3 linked regions of the Methylorubrum populi genome follow. The main gene of each other region encodes a partner of the protein of the gene in region 2 in a complex. Links are inferred from orthologs where the notes say so. Each region holds a gene or a part of one and is shown on either strand. Other genes may lie near its edges.

The links.
Region 1: the proteins of MPPM_RS19520 (region 2) and eno are in contact, whole or in part, in a solved structure (PDB 2FYM), measured with the Escherichia coli proteins. The link is inferred for Methylorubrum populi from one-to-one orthologs.
Region 3: the proteins of MPPM_RS19520 (region 2) and pnp are in contact, whole or in part, in a cryo-EM structure (PDB 9QH0), measured with the Escherichia coli proteins. The link is inferred for Methylorubrum populi from one-to-one orthologs.

Annotation. Positions count from the first base shown.
Region 1 is NZ_AP014809.1:3,323,380-3,328,072, forward strand. What follows is about bases 860-3,763. They hold eno (phosphopyruvate hydratase), read left to right. Parts: upstream 860-1,618; coding sequence 1,619-2,908; downstream 2,909-3,763. Other genes in these bases: MPPM_RS15240 (hypothetical protein), read left to right, coding at 860-877; queF (preQ(1) synthase), read right to left, coding at 893-1,354; MPPM_RS15255 (FtsB family cell division protein), read left to right, coding at 3,051-3,362; pdhA (pyruvate dehydrogenase (acetyl-transferring) E1 component subunit alpha), read left to right, coding at 3,538-3,763. Also shown: MPPM_RS15235 (hypothetical protein), read left to right, coding at 1-187; more of MPPM_RS15240, read left to right, coding at 359-859; more of pdhA, read left to right, coding at 3,764-4,587; MPPM_RS15265 (pyruvate dehydrogenase complex E1 component subunit beta), read left to right, coding at 4,691-4,693. UniProt on the Escherichia coli protein: Catalyzes the reversible conversion of 2-phosphoglycerate (2-PG) into phosphoenolpyruvate (PEP). It is essential for the degradation of carbohydrates via glycolysis.
Region 2 is NZ_AP014809.1:4,201,963-4,207,498, reverse strand. What follows is about bases 716-4,462. They hold MPPM_RS19520 (ribonuclease E/G), read left to right. Parts: upstream 716-1,097; coding sequence 1,098-4,262; downstream 4,263-4,462. Outside these bases: MPPM_RS19530 (N-acetylmuramoyl-L-alanine amidase), read right to left, coding at 1-72; MPPM_RS28990 (hypothetical protein), read right to left, coding at 214-552; MPPM_RS28085 (hypothetical protein), read right to left, coding at 5,017-5,536. UniProt on the Escherichia coli protein: Endoribonuclease that plays a central role in RNA processing and decay. Required for the maturation of 5S and 16S rRNAs and the majority of tRNAs. Also involved in the degradation of most mRNAs.
Region 3 is NZ_AP014809.1:4,662,917-4,667,712, forward strand. What follows is about bases 944-3,950. They hold pnp (polyribonucleotide nucleotidyltransferase), read right to left. Parts: upstream 3,563-3,950; coding sequence 1,325-3,562; downstream 944-1,324. Other genes in these bases: rpsO (30S ribosomal protein S15), read right to left, coding at 3,839-3,950. Outside these bases: MPPM_RS21575 (TonB-dependent receptor), read right to left, coding at 1-892; more of rpsO, read right to left, coding at 3,951-4,108; MPPM_RS21590 (amino acid permease), read left to right, coding at 4,393-4,796. UniProt on the Escherichia coli protein: Involved in mRNA degradation. Catalyzes the phosphorolysis of single-stranded polyribonucleotides processively in the 3'- to 5'-direction. Also involved, along with RNase II, in tRNA processing.

The sequences.
Region 1 (4,693 bases), 880 kb from region 2 along the record:
CGGCGGCTACGGCCCGCGCGCCTATTACGGCGGTCGCCGCCGCGGCATCGGCACCGGAGCCGCCGTCGGTCTCGGTATTGCGGGCCTCGCGGCCGGCGCGATTGCCGCCGGCGCCGCGCGCGACGCCTATGCCCGCGACAGCTATTACGGCCGCCCGGCCTACGGCTACTACGATTACGGCTACTGAGTTCTAAACCTCTGACGCGCGGAAAAGGCGGCCGGGCGACCGGCCGCCTTTTCCGTGCGCGCCGTCGCCGAGGCTTGAAGCAGGCATCGCGTCGGACGAGACCGGACCAGGATTGCAACCTGGGCGGCAATGAGACAGGTTCCGCCGCATCGCAGCAATCGCGGGGGAATCATGCCTGTCATCGCAGCCGTCGTCGGAGCGGTCATGACGGGGTTGATGTACTACTTCATCTACGGAAACGGGATGGAACAGCTCGACCGTTTCCTCGGTGACCGGCGCAATGCGAAGCTGAGGGCGCGCAGCGAAACCGCCTTCCGCGCCGCGCCGCTGCGCGCGATTCGCGACCCTGCCGATGCCGCCGGCGTCCTGATGATCCTGGTCGCGCTCGCTCGCGGCACCCCGACGCCGGAGCAGGAAGCGGTCATCGAGGCGGAGATGCGCAAAGTCACCGCCCCCGATGACGATCACGGCACGCGCATGGCCTATATCCGGCACGCCGCCGCCCAGGCCTCCGACGCCGACACCGCGGTCGACCATCTCGCCCCGCTCCTGCGCGAAAAGCTCGATGCGTCCGAGCGCGACGATCTCGAACGGATGCTGGAGGCGGTGGCCGTCGTCCATGGCGGCCCGATCGACGCGCAGGAGAAGCTGATCGCCCGCACCGTGCGCGTCCTGGCCGAGCCGCTGTGACGGCAGACGCGGCGATCAGCCCCGGCCGCGATAGGGCGCGACGCCCTGGTCCGGGAGCCAGACCGCTTTCGGCGGCTCGCCCGTCTGCCAGAACACATCGATCGGAATGCCGCCGCGGGGATACCAGTAGCCGCCGATGCGCAGCCAGCGCGGTTCGAGCAAGGTGGCGAGCCGCCGCCCGATCCCGACGGTGCAATCCTCGTGGAATGCGCCGTGATTGCGGAAGGCCCCGAGGTAGAGCTTCAGCGACTTCGACTCCACGAGCCAGCGGTCCGGCACGTAGTCGATGACGAGTGTTGCGAAATCCGGCTGACCCGTCACCGGGCAGAGCGATGTGAATTCCGGTGCGGTGAAGCGGGCGAGATAGTCGGTATCGGCATGCGGGTTCGGCACGCGGTCGAGTTGCGCGTCTTCCGGCGAGGTCGGGAGCGACGTCTGCCGTCCGAGTTGCTTGGCATGAGTCTCGATCGAATCCATCGATGCCCTATACGCGGCCCGCGCACGCCCGCCTATGGCAGGCCGTGAATGCCAGGGTTTCCATCGGATCGGCGGTGCGAGCCCGATAAAATTCGCTGCATCGCGCCGATTTTGTCGAAACAGCCCGGCCCCGAGCACCCGCCGGGAGCTTGCCGACGTCCCGAGGTTGGCGGATAAGCCCGCGACGCAGAGCGTCGCAGGACGCGCGGGCCTCGAAGGAATCCGCGAGACGGCCCCGCCGCGACGCGCCGCCAAGGAGCGCCCATGACCGCGATCACCAATATCGCCGCCCGCGAGATTCTCGACAGCCGCGGCAACCCGACCGTCGAAGTCGATGTCCTGTTGGAGGATGGGTCCTTCGGTCGCGCCGCGGTCCCCTCCGGCGCCTCCACCGGCGCGCACGAGGCGGTCGAGCTGCGCGACGGCGACAAGGGTCGCTACAACGGCAAGGGCGTGCTCAAGGCCGTCGATGCGGTGCAGACCGAGATTCTCGACGCGATCGGCGGAATGGATGCCGAGGATCAGGTCGCGGTCGACGAGGCGATGATCGCCCTCGACGGTACGCCGAACAAGGCCCGCCTTGGCGCCAACGCCATTCTCGGCGTCTCGCTCGCCGTGGCGAAGGCCGCGGCCGAGACCGCCGGCCTGCCGCTCTACCGCTACGTCGGCGGCGTGCAGGGCCGGGTGCTGCCGGTGCCGATGATGAACATCGTCAACGGCGGGGCGCACGCCGACAACCCGATCGACTTCCAGGAATTCATGGTGATGCCGGTCGGCGCCACCTCGCTGTCCGACGCGGTGCGGATGGGCGCGGAGATCTTCCACACCCTCAAGAGCGCCCTGAAGAAGGCCGGCCACAACACCAATGTCGGCGACGAGGGCGGCTTCGCCCCGAACCTGCCGTCGGCCGAGGCCGCCCTCGACTTCGTCATGGAATCGATCAATGCCGCCGGCTTCAAGCCCGGCAGCGACGTGGTGCTGGCGCTCGACTGCGCCGCGACCGAGTTCTTCAAGGACGGCGCCTACCACTACGAGGGCGAGGGCCAGACCCGCTCGATCGAGGCCCAGGTCGAATACCTCGCCAAGCTGACCGCGGCCTACCCGATCCTCTCCATCGAGGACGGCATGTCCGAGGACGATTGGGAGGGCTGGAAGCTCCTCACCGACCGGATCGGCAACCGGGTGCAGCTCGTCGGCGACGACCTGTTCGTCACCAATGTCGAGCGTCTCGCCCGCGGCATCGAGTCCGGCACCGGCAACTCGATCCTCGTGAAGGTCAATCAGATCGGCTCGCTCACCGAGACGCTCGCCGCCGTCGATATGGCTCAACGTGCCGGCTACACCGCGGTGATGTCGCACCGCTCCGGCGAGACCGAGGATTCGACGATCGCCGACCTTGCCGTCGCGACGAATTGCGGGCAGATCAAGACCGGCTCGCTCGCCCGCTCGGACAGACTGGCCAAGTACAACCAGCTCATCCGCATCGAGGAAGGCCTCGGTGCCCAGGCTCTCTACGCCGGCCGCAGCGCGATCCGTCAGCTCGCCGGACGCTGAACCGTCCCGCAATCGGGTATGAGATCGAGGGCGCGCCCGACCGGTCCGGTCGGACGCGCCTTTTCGCAAGCTCGGACCCGGCCGTGATGGTGGCGGATGGAAACCCTTTCTTCACCCTGTTCGGGCGAAGCTTTCACCCGCCATGGTCATCCGTCGCCGCGTCCGCGCCATCGTCGTTCCCGCCGTCCTGTGGACGGTCTCCGCCCTCGTGGTCGGCTACTTCGTGCATCAGGCCGAGAGCGGCAGCCGCGGCCTGGAGGCCAAGCGGGTTCTGAAGGTCGAAGCCTATGGACTGACCCAGGAGTTGAACGCGGCGAAAGCGGAGCGGGCCACCTGGGAGCACAGAGTGTCCCTGCTGCGAAGCGAGCAGATCGACCGCGACCTTTTGGAAGAACGAGCGCGCGTTGTCCTCGGGCGGGTTCACGCAAACGACCTTGTGATTATCGGTCCGTGAATTTTATTTCCGCGGTGTTCAACTCGTAAAAGTTTCATTTGCACTGTCTTCGCAGCCAGACCCTTGCTGCAATCGTAGCGGTAACAGCACTTGATGGCTGTCAGCACGCCCCTCGATTTCCGCAAATCGCTGCCCTAGAACCCCTGCCAACAGAGCGTGATGTTGGGAGGACGCGATGGCTGCGGGCAGCGAGGCGGGGAAACCTGCGGCGGGAACGGACGCGCCGCAACATCAGCCGGCTCCGAATATTCCCCAGTTCACGAAGGACGAAGATCTTCACGCCTATCGCGAGATGCTGTTGATCCGCCGCTTCGAGGAGAAGGCGGGACAGCTCTACGGCATGGGCCTGATCGGCGGCTTCTGCCATCTCTATATCGGCCAGGAAGCGGTCGTCGTCGGCATGCAGATGGCCGGCGAGGACGGTGACCAGAACATCACCGGCTACCGCGATCACGGTCACATGCTCGCCTGCGGCATGGATCCGAAGGGCGTGATGGCCGAGCTGACCGGGCGCCGCGGAGGCTATTCCCGCGGCAAGGGCGGCTCGATGCACATGTTCAGCCGCGAGAAGCAGTTCTTCGGCGGCCACGGCATCGTCGGTGCGCAGGTCGCGCTCGGCACCGGCCTCGCCTTCGCCGACGCCTACCTCAAGAACGGCAAGGTCAGCTTCACCTATATGGGCGACGGCGCGGCCAACCAGGGTCAGGTCTACGAGAGCTTCAACATGGCGGCTCTGTGGAAGCTGCCGGTGGTCTACGTGATCGAGAACAACCGCTACGCCATGGGCACCTCGGTGGCCCGCGCCTCGGCGCAGACGGACTTCTCGAAGCGCGGTCTCTCCTTCGGCATTCCCGGCGAGCAGGTCGACGGCATGGACGTGCGCACGGTCCGCGAGGCCGCGGCACGTGCGATCAACCACGCCCGCTCGGGCGAGGGCCCCTACATCCTCGAGATGCAGACCTACCGTTATCGCGGCCATTCGATGTCCGATCCGGCCAAGTACCGGTCGAAGGACGAAGTCTCGAAGATGCGCGACGAACACGATCCGATCGAGATGGTGCGCAAGCGCCTGCTCGAGGCGCACGGCGTACCCGAGGCCGACCTGAAGGGCATCGACGCCAAGGTCCGCGAGATCGTCAACGAATCCGCCGACTTCGCGACGCACGATCCGGAGCCCGATCCCTCGGAGCTCTGGACCGACATCCTCCTCGAAGCCCGCGCCTGAACGTGTCCCCGACACGCCTCCGGCCGGTTGGGCCGGAGGTTGGCGAGGCCTTCGCAAAAACACGCCCGACCGTCGACGCACCCGGATCGATAGAGCAGCGCAAATG
Region 2 (5,536 bases):
GCCGGCCGCGAGCGCGAGGGCGGCGACGGTGCGAAGAAGTCCGGTGCGGGGCAGGCGGGTGCTGTGCGGCATCGGTCGGCCAAGGTTCCGGGGAGCCTCCGATACGGGATACGGCCGAGATGGTTAACCGTTCCTCACCCCGCCGGCCGCAATCCTGGGAACGCTGTTGTGCAAGAGCGACACCACCTGTGGCTGTGGGCTCCTGCCCTTCCCTCAGGATGAGAGGGGCGTTTGGGATGTCCGGCGCTCGGGCGACTCTCGCTCCGCCCCCTCGCCCTCGGGGGTCTCCCAGGCCCGTCGCCAGACCGCATGCGCTTCGGAGCCCTCCGGGTGCGGGTTGGCGCTGGCCGGGTCGCCCCGGTAGCGGGCCTCGCGCCCGTCCCTGGCCACCGAGGCGAGTGATTGTTCCGAAGCCGACACCGCGAAGCCCTCCCCTGCCGCCCGGCGGTGCCGGCGGCGTTCGCCTGCTTCAAGCCCGCAGGGCGACATCCGGTTCACGAAGACGGCAGGAACGACGCCGCGCGCCTGTAACGAAGTGTCGAGCGCCATCATACGGAACCCTTGCAATTCTCCCGCGACACTCTGTAATGATATCGACCCCATTCCCGGGTTGGCGCTTCGGCGGCCCCCGGGCGCGCCCGGGGCATGTCGGCGCCCACCTCGCTCGAATTGGCAGCGTCAGTCGGCGCCTCCCGGCATCCGGGCGGGTGTCACGGTATTCGCGGCCTCCCGATTATTCCGGGGCGGTCGCGCCCATGAAATCTGTACGGGCCGCTCAACCGGCCCACCATCTTCGCGAGGCCGGATCAGGATGGGAGGACGCACAGCATCGGTTGCCGCTGCTCGTGCCGAAGGCGCGCGGTTTTCGCGTCGCCTCGCCCCTTCCGTCGCCCCGGCCCTGTTCAACCCCCAGCGCGCCGATGCCCGGCGCCAGAAGGCGGTTGACGGCAATCCCCTCCCCGCACCATCCGCGGCCTCGGCGACGAGGCCGGCGCGAGCCCTGTTCCCACCGGCCGCAGGGCCGGGGGAGGCCCCGCCGGGACCGCGCGGCTCACGCGTGAGGAGAACGACGTCGGCCGCCATGTCGAAAGTTCGTCATGGCCAACAACAAGATGCTCATCGACGCGACGCATCCGGAGGAGACCCGGGTCGTCACCGTGCAAGGCTCACGGGTCGAGGAATTTGATTTCGAGGCGGCCAACCGCCGCCCTCTGAGGGGCAATATCTATCTCGCCAAGGTGACCCGCGTGGAGCCCTCGCTCCAGGCGGCCTTCGTTGAGTACGGCGGCAACCGCCACGGCTTCCTCGCCTTCAACGAGATCCATCCCGACTATTACCAGATCCCGATGGCCGACCGCCTCGCGCTGATCGAGGCCGAGGCGCGCGAGGAGGAGGAGCACCGCGAGCGCGAGGAGCGCCGCCCGCCGCGCGGCCGCCGCTCGCGCGGACGCCGGGCCGAGGCCCGCGGCTCGCGCCACGACGACACGGTGAAGTCGCAGGAGGCGGTCGCGGAAACCGTCTCCGAGAACGACGCGATCCCCGGCGAGGGCCAGGCCGCCGACGCGCCGGCGCCGGAGGCGATCGAGGCGGTGCGCGCCGCCCTCGTCGAGGAGCGGCCCCTGGGCGACGAACCCGCCGAGTCCAACCCCGAATCCAGCGCCGAGCCGGCCGCGGACGGCGCCTCCGCCCCGGTCGAGACCGGCGGCGACGCCTCCGCGAGCCTGCCCGAAGCGGCGCTGGCCCCCGGCGCGCCCGAGGGCGACGCGGCGGCCGAGCCTGCCGCCGAATCCGCCGAGGCTGCCGCCACGCAGACCGCCACGGTCGAGCCGTCCGATATCGCCGCGATCTCCGAGGCCCCCAATCCGCCGGTCGAGGCCGCGGATTCCGCGGAGGCTGCCGAGACCGTCGAGCCGCAGCCCGTCGCCGCCTCCGCGCCGGTCTCCGAGACCGTGGAGACGGACGAGGACGAGGATTCCGACGACGAGTCCGATGAGGATGAGGACGAGGAAGACGACGAGGACTCGGATGACGACGAGTCCGACGACGACGATGACGATGCGGACGACGAGGAAGAGGACGAGGAATCCGAGGACGGCGAGGCGCGGGTCGCGCAGGTCGGCGGCGCGGGCGATGCGCTCGCCGAGATCCCCGAGCGCCCGCGCGCCTATCGCCGCCACTACAAGATCCAGGAGGTGATCAAGCGCCGCCAGATCATCCTCGTCCAGGTCGTCAAGGAGGAGCGCGGCACCAAGGGCGCGGCGCTCACCACCTACCTGTCGCTCGCCGGCCGCTACTCGGTGCTGATGCCGAATACCGGTCGCGGCGGCGGCATCTCCCGCAAGATCACCTCGGCCGCCGACCGCAAGCGCCTGAAGGAGGTCGTGGCCGATCTCGACGTGCCGGAGGGGATGGGGATCATCCTGCGCACGGCCGGCGCCTCGCGCACCAAGCCCGAGATCAAGCGCGACTTCGAGTACCTGATGCGCCTGTGGGAGAGCGTGCGCGAGCTGACGCTGTCCTCAACCGCCCCGGCGCTGGTCTACGAGGAGGGCTCGCTGATCAAGCGGGCGATCCGCGACCTCTACAACAAGGATCTCGACGAGGTTCTGGTCTCCGGCGAGGATGCCTACCGCGAGGCCAAGGACTTCATGCGGATGCTGATGCCCGGCCAGTCGAAGGTGGTGAAGCCCTACCGCGACCCGACGCCGATCTTCGCCCGCTACGGCGTCGAGCAGCAGCTCGACGCGATGTTCTCGACCCACGTGGCGCTCCGCTCCGGCGGCTACCTCGTCATCAACCCGACCGAGGCGCTGGTCTCGATCGACGTGAACTCGGGCCGCGCGACCCGCGAGCACGACATCGAGGACACCGCGCTCAAGACGAACCTTGAGGCGGCGGAAGAGGTCGCCCGGCAGGTGCGCCTGCGCGACCTGGCCGGCCTCGTCGTGATCGACTTCATCGACATGGAGGAAAAGCGCAACAACCGGGCGGTCGAGAAGCGGCTCAACGAGGCGCTCAAGAACGACCGGGCGCGCATCCAGGTCGGGCGGATCTCGCCCTTCGGCCTGCTGGAGATGAGCCGCCAGCGCATCCGCACCGGCGTGCTCGAATCCTCCTCGATCCCCTGCGCCCATTGCGGCGGCTCGGGCTTCGTTCGGGCGACCTCCTCGGTGGCCCTGCACATCCTGCGCTCGATCGAGGAGGCGCTGCTCAAGTCGTCGAGCCACAACCTCGTGCTGCGCACCCGCACCGAGGTGGCGCTCTACATCCTCAACCAGAAGCGGGCGCATCTCTACGACCTGGAGCAGCGCTTCCAGGTGGCGATCACCATCTCCGCCGACGAGCGGCTGACGGCGACCTCGGCCTTCCAGCTCGAACGCGGCGAGCCGGCGGTGAAGCAGATCGGCCCGGCCACGGGCGTGCGCGCGGTCGCGATCTCGCCGGTCTACGAGGCCGAGGAGTTCGAGGACGAACTGGTCGAGAGCCTGGAGGGCGAAGAGTCCGAGACGGCGTCCGAGACGGCGTCCGAGAGCTCGGCGGAGACCGACGCGGAGGGCACCGCCGAAGGATCCGAGGAGGGCGGCGGACGCCGCCGCCGCCGCCGGCGCCGTCGCGGCGGGCGCTCCTCCGGTGAGGGCGAGGCCCGCGCGCGGAACGAGAGCGGCGACGAGAGCGGCGACGAGAACGGGATCGACTCTGAGGACGGCGTCGAGGACGGCGAGGATGCGCCCGAGGCCGGGAGCGAGGTCGCCGAGGCCGTCGAAGCTGGGGCCGAGCGTGATGAGACCGCGTCCGAGGCTGCCGAGGCCGGCGACGACGCCGAGGGCAATGGACGCCGCCGCCGTCGCGGGCGCCGGGGCGGCCGCGGGCGCGGCCGGACCGAGGCGCGCAACGACCGCTCGGACACGGACCCGGATTCCGAGCAGGCTTCCGAGGCGAACGAGATCCCGTCCGAAGCGCATCCCGAGGAAACCGCCTCCGACGCACTTCCGGTCGGTCCCGAGGAGCCGGTCAGCGACGCCGACGTGAGCACCGTCTCGCTCGCCGCCGAGAACGGCAGCGCCGCCGAGCGGCCCCCGGTCGCCCCGGCACCGGAAGCCGAGCCGATCCGCGCGGAGGCCGTCGCCGAGGCCGCGACCGAGGCGGCCGCTCCGGAGCCCGCGCCGGAACCCGTCGCGGTGGTGCTGACGCCGCCGGATCCGAACCGCCCGAAGCGGGCCGGCTGGTGGTCGCGCACCAAGGCGGCGCTCACGGGAGAGTGAGAAGGCTCGCGAGACTTCCGGTCACCGGCCGCCCCGATTCGGGCGCGCGACGGCGGAGCGGGTGTCTCGCGAGCATCGCCGAGGCGGTCACGGACTGGGCCGAAGCGCGAACTGAGAAATCAATCCCGCTCTGGCCGCCCCCTCCGGATGGCGGATCCAGATCCTGCCCGGGGGCCGCGTCGGCGAGATCCGGCGTGGCAGCGCCGTAGGGAAGCGGTTCATCGAACAATGCCCGCGATCGGCTCGTCGGCTCGGTTGCGGGGCCGGCGTCGGGCTACCCTTCGGCCGCTGGGGCTCCCCTCGGCCCGATGCTGTATCGGGTGGAGCGACGGTGACGCCTCGGGTCCAAACTCAACCCGCTCAACCGTGCGGAGGGCTGCCTTCGAGCCTTTGCAGACCCTAGGAAGGTCTGCTTTCCGGCCGCATAGTGGGCCTGAGAGTACGATTGGAACAGGTGGCTTTCTGCCTGTCGGCTTCCGAGCGAGAGTGAGAGCGAGAGGAAGCGGACGATGCGGTCGCGCCCGCTCGCTCTCTTATACGAGAAATAGAAATGTCGGCTTGAGGGCTGCCTGGTGCATCAGAGGCCTGCGACCGGAACGGGCTGTGGTCTCATCCAAGATGCCGACGGCCGCTGGAATTTTGGCCAGCAGGCATTCGCATTCGTGATCTGAGATGTCGGAAAGTTCCGTATGTCGCGTGCGGGCTGAAAATTTAAGAGGCATTTTTGTAAGGATCGACACGACTTCCCGGCCAACTATTCTAATCTCAAAAACGAAATGAGGCCTCGGCTTTTGCCCTGTGCGACGGCTTGGCAACCATCGATTTCGCGTTCCCTCAGCACGCCCTGATGGACCAAATGCGCGCGATCAGGGGCACAAAAATCCGACGATTTCCGGTCGTGTTCAACGATGCTGTTCGCGAAAGACATCACGCATCCACTCAAACTCGCATTGCCCGTACTCTGGACGATCGATCGGATTATTATTTTGTAGAGACGCTGGGTCGTTAGTGCGATTTGCGCGGCCGTTGGTGGTTTCGAGTAACGCGATGCAATTCGAGTAGTTGAGATAATCTGTAGTGGGCTGGTTTCGCCGTCAATTCCAAATGTAGATGCAAATAGATAATTATAAGGTCGCACCGTAATATCTTGGGCAATAATAAAGTGCTTGAAAGCAGAGCTGTCGCCTTCGGCCATGGTCGCCTGTCGGAACCGATCAGCAATCTGGGTAGCGTCGAGCTGGGTTTGTGTAGCTTTGAGATCGGAGCCGAGTAGC
Region 3 (4,796 bases), 460 kb from region 2 along the record:
GCGAGGGGATGCCGCGGTCGGCGATGCGGTTGTCGGAGAAGAACTCGTAGGATAGGCGTAGCGTTGTCTGCGGCCCGAGCAGGAAGGTCATCGTCGGGTTCACGCCGTAGCGGCGGATGTCGATGAAGTCGCGGTAGGTCGCCGTATCCTCGAACACGCCGTTCATGCGGACGAAGACGGTGTCGGAGACGCGGTCGCCGACATCGACCGCCATGCGCTTGTTCCAGAACTGGCCGCCCTGCACCAGCACCTCGCGGACGGCCAAGCCGTCGGCTTCCTTCAGCACGCGGTTGACCACGCCGCCGCCGCCGCCGCGGCCGAAGATCATCGCGTTGGGGCCTTTCAGCACCTCGATGCGCTGGGTGTTGTAGAGGTCGCGGTAGTAGCGCGCGTCGTCGCGGATGCCGTTGACGAAGAAGTCGGCGGTCGTGCGCTGGCCGCGGATCAGGAGTTCGTCGCGGTGGCCCTCGCCCTGGGCGATGGCGACGCCGGGCACGTAGCGCAGCGCCTCGCCGATCGACTGGACGTTCTGGTCGCGGATCTGCGCCTCCGTCACCACCGAGATCGCCTGCGGCGTGTCGATCAGCGGCGTGTCGGTCTTGGTGGAGGAGCGCAGGCGCCGGGCGACGTAGCCCGCCTGGGAGCCGGAACTGTCGACGACGAGGCCGCGCCCGAGCCCCGAGCCGGCCACGCTGATCATGTCGAGGGTGACGCCACCGACCGAGGGGGACGCGGCGAGCGGATGGAGCGCTTGAGCTGTCGGCAGGCCGGTGTTGATTTCGGTGACTTGTGCTTGGGCTGGATGGATTAAAGCCGCCGCGATGCTGGCTGAAGCGACGGAGCTCAGCAACAACGGCCGCAGCAAAGCACGGCTCTTGCGAGCGTTCTTCATAAGTCTTCCCCCTTATTTTATTAGAATAGACGGGGAAGGCTTGGCCATAATCCGGGCCGGTTTCGCGAAATACGAACTATTCCGGATCTGCCGATATCTTATGGAAATTAGGCAATTGGGCCTGTGCCGTTGCGCAATTCACTGAGGCGGATGATACCGTTTTCGGTTGATCGCCTCGGGTTTTACCAAACGCCGTCATCGCGAGGCGAAGCCGAAGCGATCCAGGGCGCGACCTTTTCGCAGATGTCGCGCACTGGATTGCCACGGCTTCGCCTCGCGATGACGGAGAAGCGACCGGCGTCATAAACCGGATGACGGGCGAGAGATCGTTCGCGCGGCCGGAGTGCTCCGAACCGACCGGCCAATAGCAAAGAGCGCGGCCCCCGGAGGGACCGCGCTCTTCAAGCACTCGATGGGACGGTGAGGGAGGGCTTACTCGCCCGCCGATTCCCGGCGGCGCTCGCCGCGGTCGCGGCGGGGGCCGCGGTCGCCGCGATCACCCCGGTCGCTGCGCTCCTCGCGCTCCGGCTCGCCGCGCTCCGCGCGCTCGGCCTTGAGCTTCTCGGTGATGTCCTCGCCGGTCTCCTGATCGACGACCTTCATCGACAGGCGGATCTTGCCGCGCTCGTCGGCGCCGAGGAACTTCACCTTGACCTTCTGGCCCTCCTTCACGACGTCGCCGACCTTGGCGACGCGCTGCGGGGCGAGCTCCGAGATGTGGACGAGGCCGTCCTTGGCGCCGAAGAAGTTCACGAAGGCGCCGAACTCCATGATCTTGACGATCGTGCCGTCGTAGATCGTGCCGGCCTCGGGCTCGGCGACGATGGAGCGGATCCAGTTATAGGCCGCCTTGATCGCCTTGCCGTCGGAGGAGGCGATCTTCACGACGCCGGTATCCTCGATGTTGATCTTGGCGCCGGTCTTCTCGACGATCTCGCGGATGATCTTGCCGCCGGTGCCGATCACGTCGCGGATCTTGTCGGTGGGGATCTGCATCGTCTCGATGCGCGGCGCGTACTCGCCGAGCTCCGGACGGGCCGCGGTCAGGGCCTGGGCCATCTCGCCGAGGATGTGGGCGCGGCCGTCCTTCGCCTGGGCGAGGGCGACGCGCATGATCTCCTCGGTGATGCCGGCGATCTTGATGTCCATCTGGAGCGAGGTGATGCCCTCGTCCGTGCCGGCCACCTTGAAGTCCATGTCGCCGAGGTGATCCTCGTCGCCGAGGATGTCGGAGAGCACCGCGAAACGCTCGCCTTCGAGGATGAGGCCCATGGCGATGCCGGCCACCGGACGGCGCAGGGGCACGCCCGCATCCATCAGCGACAGCGAGCCGCCGCAGACGGAGGCCATGGAGGAGGAGCCGTTCGACTCGGTGATCTCGGAGACCACGCGGATCGTGTACGGGAACTCGTGGGCCGGCGGCAGAACGGGCCGGATCGCGCGCCAGGCGAGCTTGCCGTGGCCGATCTCGCGGCGGCCGGGCGAACCCATGCGGCCGGTCTCACCGACGGAGTAGGGAGGGAAGTTGTAGTGGAGCAGGAACCGCTCCTTGTAGGTCCCCTCCAGCGCGTCGATGAACTGCTCGTCCTCGCCGGTGCCGAGCGTGGCGACGACCAGCGCCTGGGTCTCGCCGCGGGTGAACAGCGAGGAGCCGTGGGCGCGGGGAAGCACGCCGACTTCCGAGACGATCGGACGGACCGTCTTCACGTCACGACCATCGATCCGGCTTCCGGTGTCGAGGATGTTCCAGCGGACCACCTTCGACTGGGCCTCCTTGAAGGCGGCCTTGACCTTCTCAGGCGAGAACTTCTGCTCGCCCTCGGCCGGGCAGAGGGCGGCGACCACCTTCGCCTTCACGGCATCGACGGCGGCATAGCGCTCCTGCTTGACGGTCTTCTTGTAGGCGTCGCGCAGCTCCGCCTCGCAGATGTCGAGGACGGCCTTCTCGACGTCGGCGTTCTCCGGCGGGGAGAAGTCGCGCGGCTCCTTGGCGGCCTTCTCGGCGAGACGGATGATCGCCTCGATGACCGGCTGGAAGTGCTTGTGGCCGAACATCACGGCCCCGAGCATCACGTCCTCGGAGAGCTCCTTGGCCTCGGACTCGACCATCAGCACGGCGTCCTGGGTGCCGGCGACGACGAGGTCGAGGGTGGACTCGGCGATCTCGGTCACCAGCGGGTTCAGCTTGTAGCCGCCGTTGAGGTAGCCGACGCGGGCGGCGCCGATCGGGCCCATGAACGGCACGCCGGACAGGGTCAGCGCGGCGGAGGCCGCCACCATCGAGACGATGTCGGGATCGTTCTCGAGGTCGTGGGAGAGGACGGTGACGACGACCTGGGTGTCGTTGCGCCAGCCCTCGACGAAGAGCGGGCGGATCGGCCGGTCGATCAGGCGGGAGACCAGGGTCTCCTTCTCGGAGGGACGGCCCTCGCGCTTGAAGTAGCCGCCCGGAATGCGGCCGGCGGCGTAGGCGCGCTCCTGGTAGTTCACGGTGAGCGGCATGAAGTCGATGCCGGCCTTGGGCTCCTTGGCCGCGACCACGGTCGCGAGCACGGTGGTCTCGCCGTAGGTGGCGACCACGGCGCCGTCCGCCTGGCGGGCGGTCTTGCCGGTCTCGAGGACGAGCTTGCGGTCGCCCCAGATCAGCTCTTCACGTTGTACGTCGAACATGTGTGTCTTCTGCCTTCGAACATGCGGGTCGGGCGAGCCCGGCGCCGCCAGAGGCAAGACGGCGAGACGCTTCATCGTTGAACGGAAGCGTCTCGCGATCCTGCCCTGGCGCCCTTTGCCTTCAAGCCGCCCGGGGCGGACCGGCCGGGCCCCATGCCCGGACAGTCCCTCTTGGTGTGCCGTGCTCTCTTGGCGCCGAACTTGGCGCCGAACCGGTGTCCGCTTCGGCTGAGAGCACGTGTGAAAACGCGGTCCCGAGGGACCGCGCGGATAGCCTTAGCGGCGGATGCCGAGGCGCTCGATGAGGGTGCGGTAGCGCGCCTCTTCCTTGCGCTTCAGGTAGTCGAGCAGCGAGCGGCGCTGCGACACCAGCTTCAGGAGGCCGCGGCGGGAGTGGTTGTCCTTGCCGTGGGTCTTGAAGTGGGCGGTCAGGTTGGTGATCCGCTCGGTGAGGATGGCGATCTGGACCTCCGGCGAGCCGGTGTCCTTGTTGCCCTTGGCGTATTCCTTGATGAGCGCGGTCTTGCGCTCTGCCGTGATCGACATCGCAGGCCTTTCAGATGAGGTTTGGGTCGGAGGCGCCGCCCACGGGAGGGGAAGGGCGCCTTTGAGAAACTTGCGGTCGGGCCGGTGCCGGGATGTCGTCCAGCACGGTCAGCCGCAAGCGGCACAAGCCCCGCCCGGTGACCGGGTCGAGGCGGCGCGGACCATACACGAAATTGCGGGAAGTGCCAGTGCTGCCCGCCCGGGCGATATCGGCTTCACACGGCCTCACGCCCGGCGCGGATTTCGCGTTGCCGGATGCAACCGCCTCAGCCATGCGAGACTTCATGCCCCTTCCCGCCCTCGGCGCCCGCAAGCCCATCGCCGCCCTCGTCGCCGACGAGGCCGATCCGAGCGGTCCGACCCTGGCCAGGAATCTCTCCGCCTTCAGCCTCGTCTGCATCGGCGTCGGAGCGACGGTCGGGGCGGGGATCTTCGTGCTCACCGGCACGGCGGCGGCCAATTTCGCCGGGCCGGGGCTGATGCTCTCCTTCGTGCTCGGGGCGGTGGCGAGCGGGCTGGTGGCGCTCTGCTACGCCGAACTCGCCGCGATGATCCCCGTGGCCGGCTCGACCTATTCCTACACCTACGCGACGCTGGGCGCGCTGCCGGCCTGGATCATCGGCTGGGATCTGGTGCTCGAATTCGCCATGGCCGCGGCGACCATCGCCGTCGGCTGGTCGGGCTACGC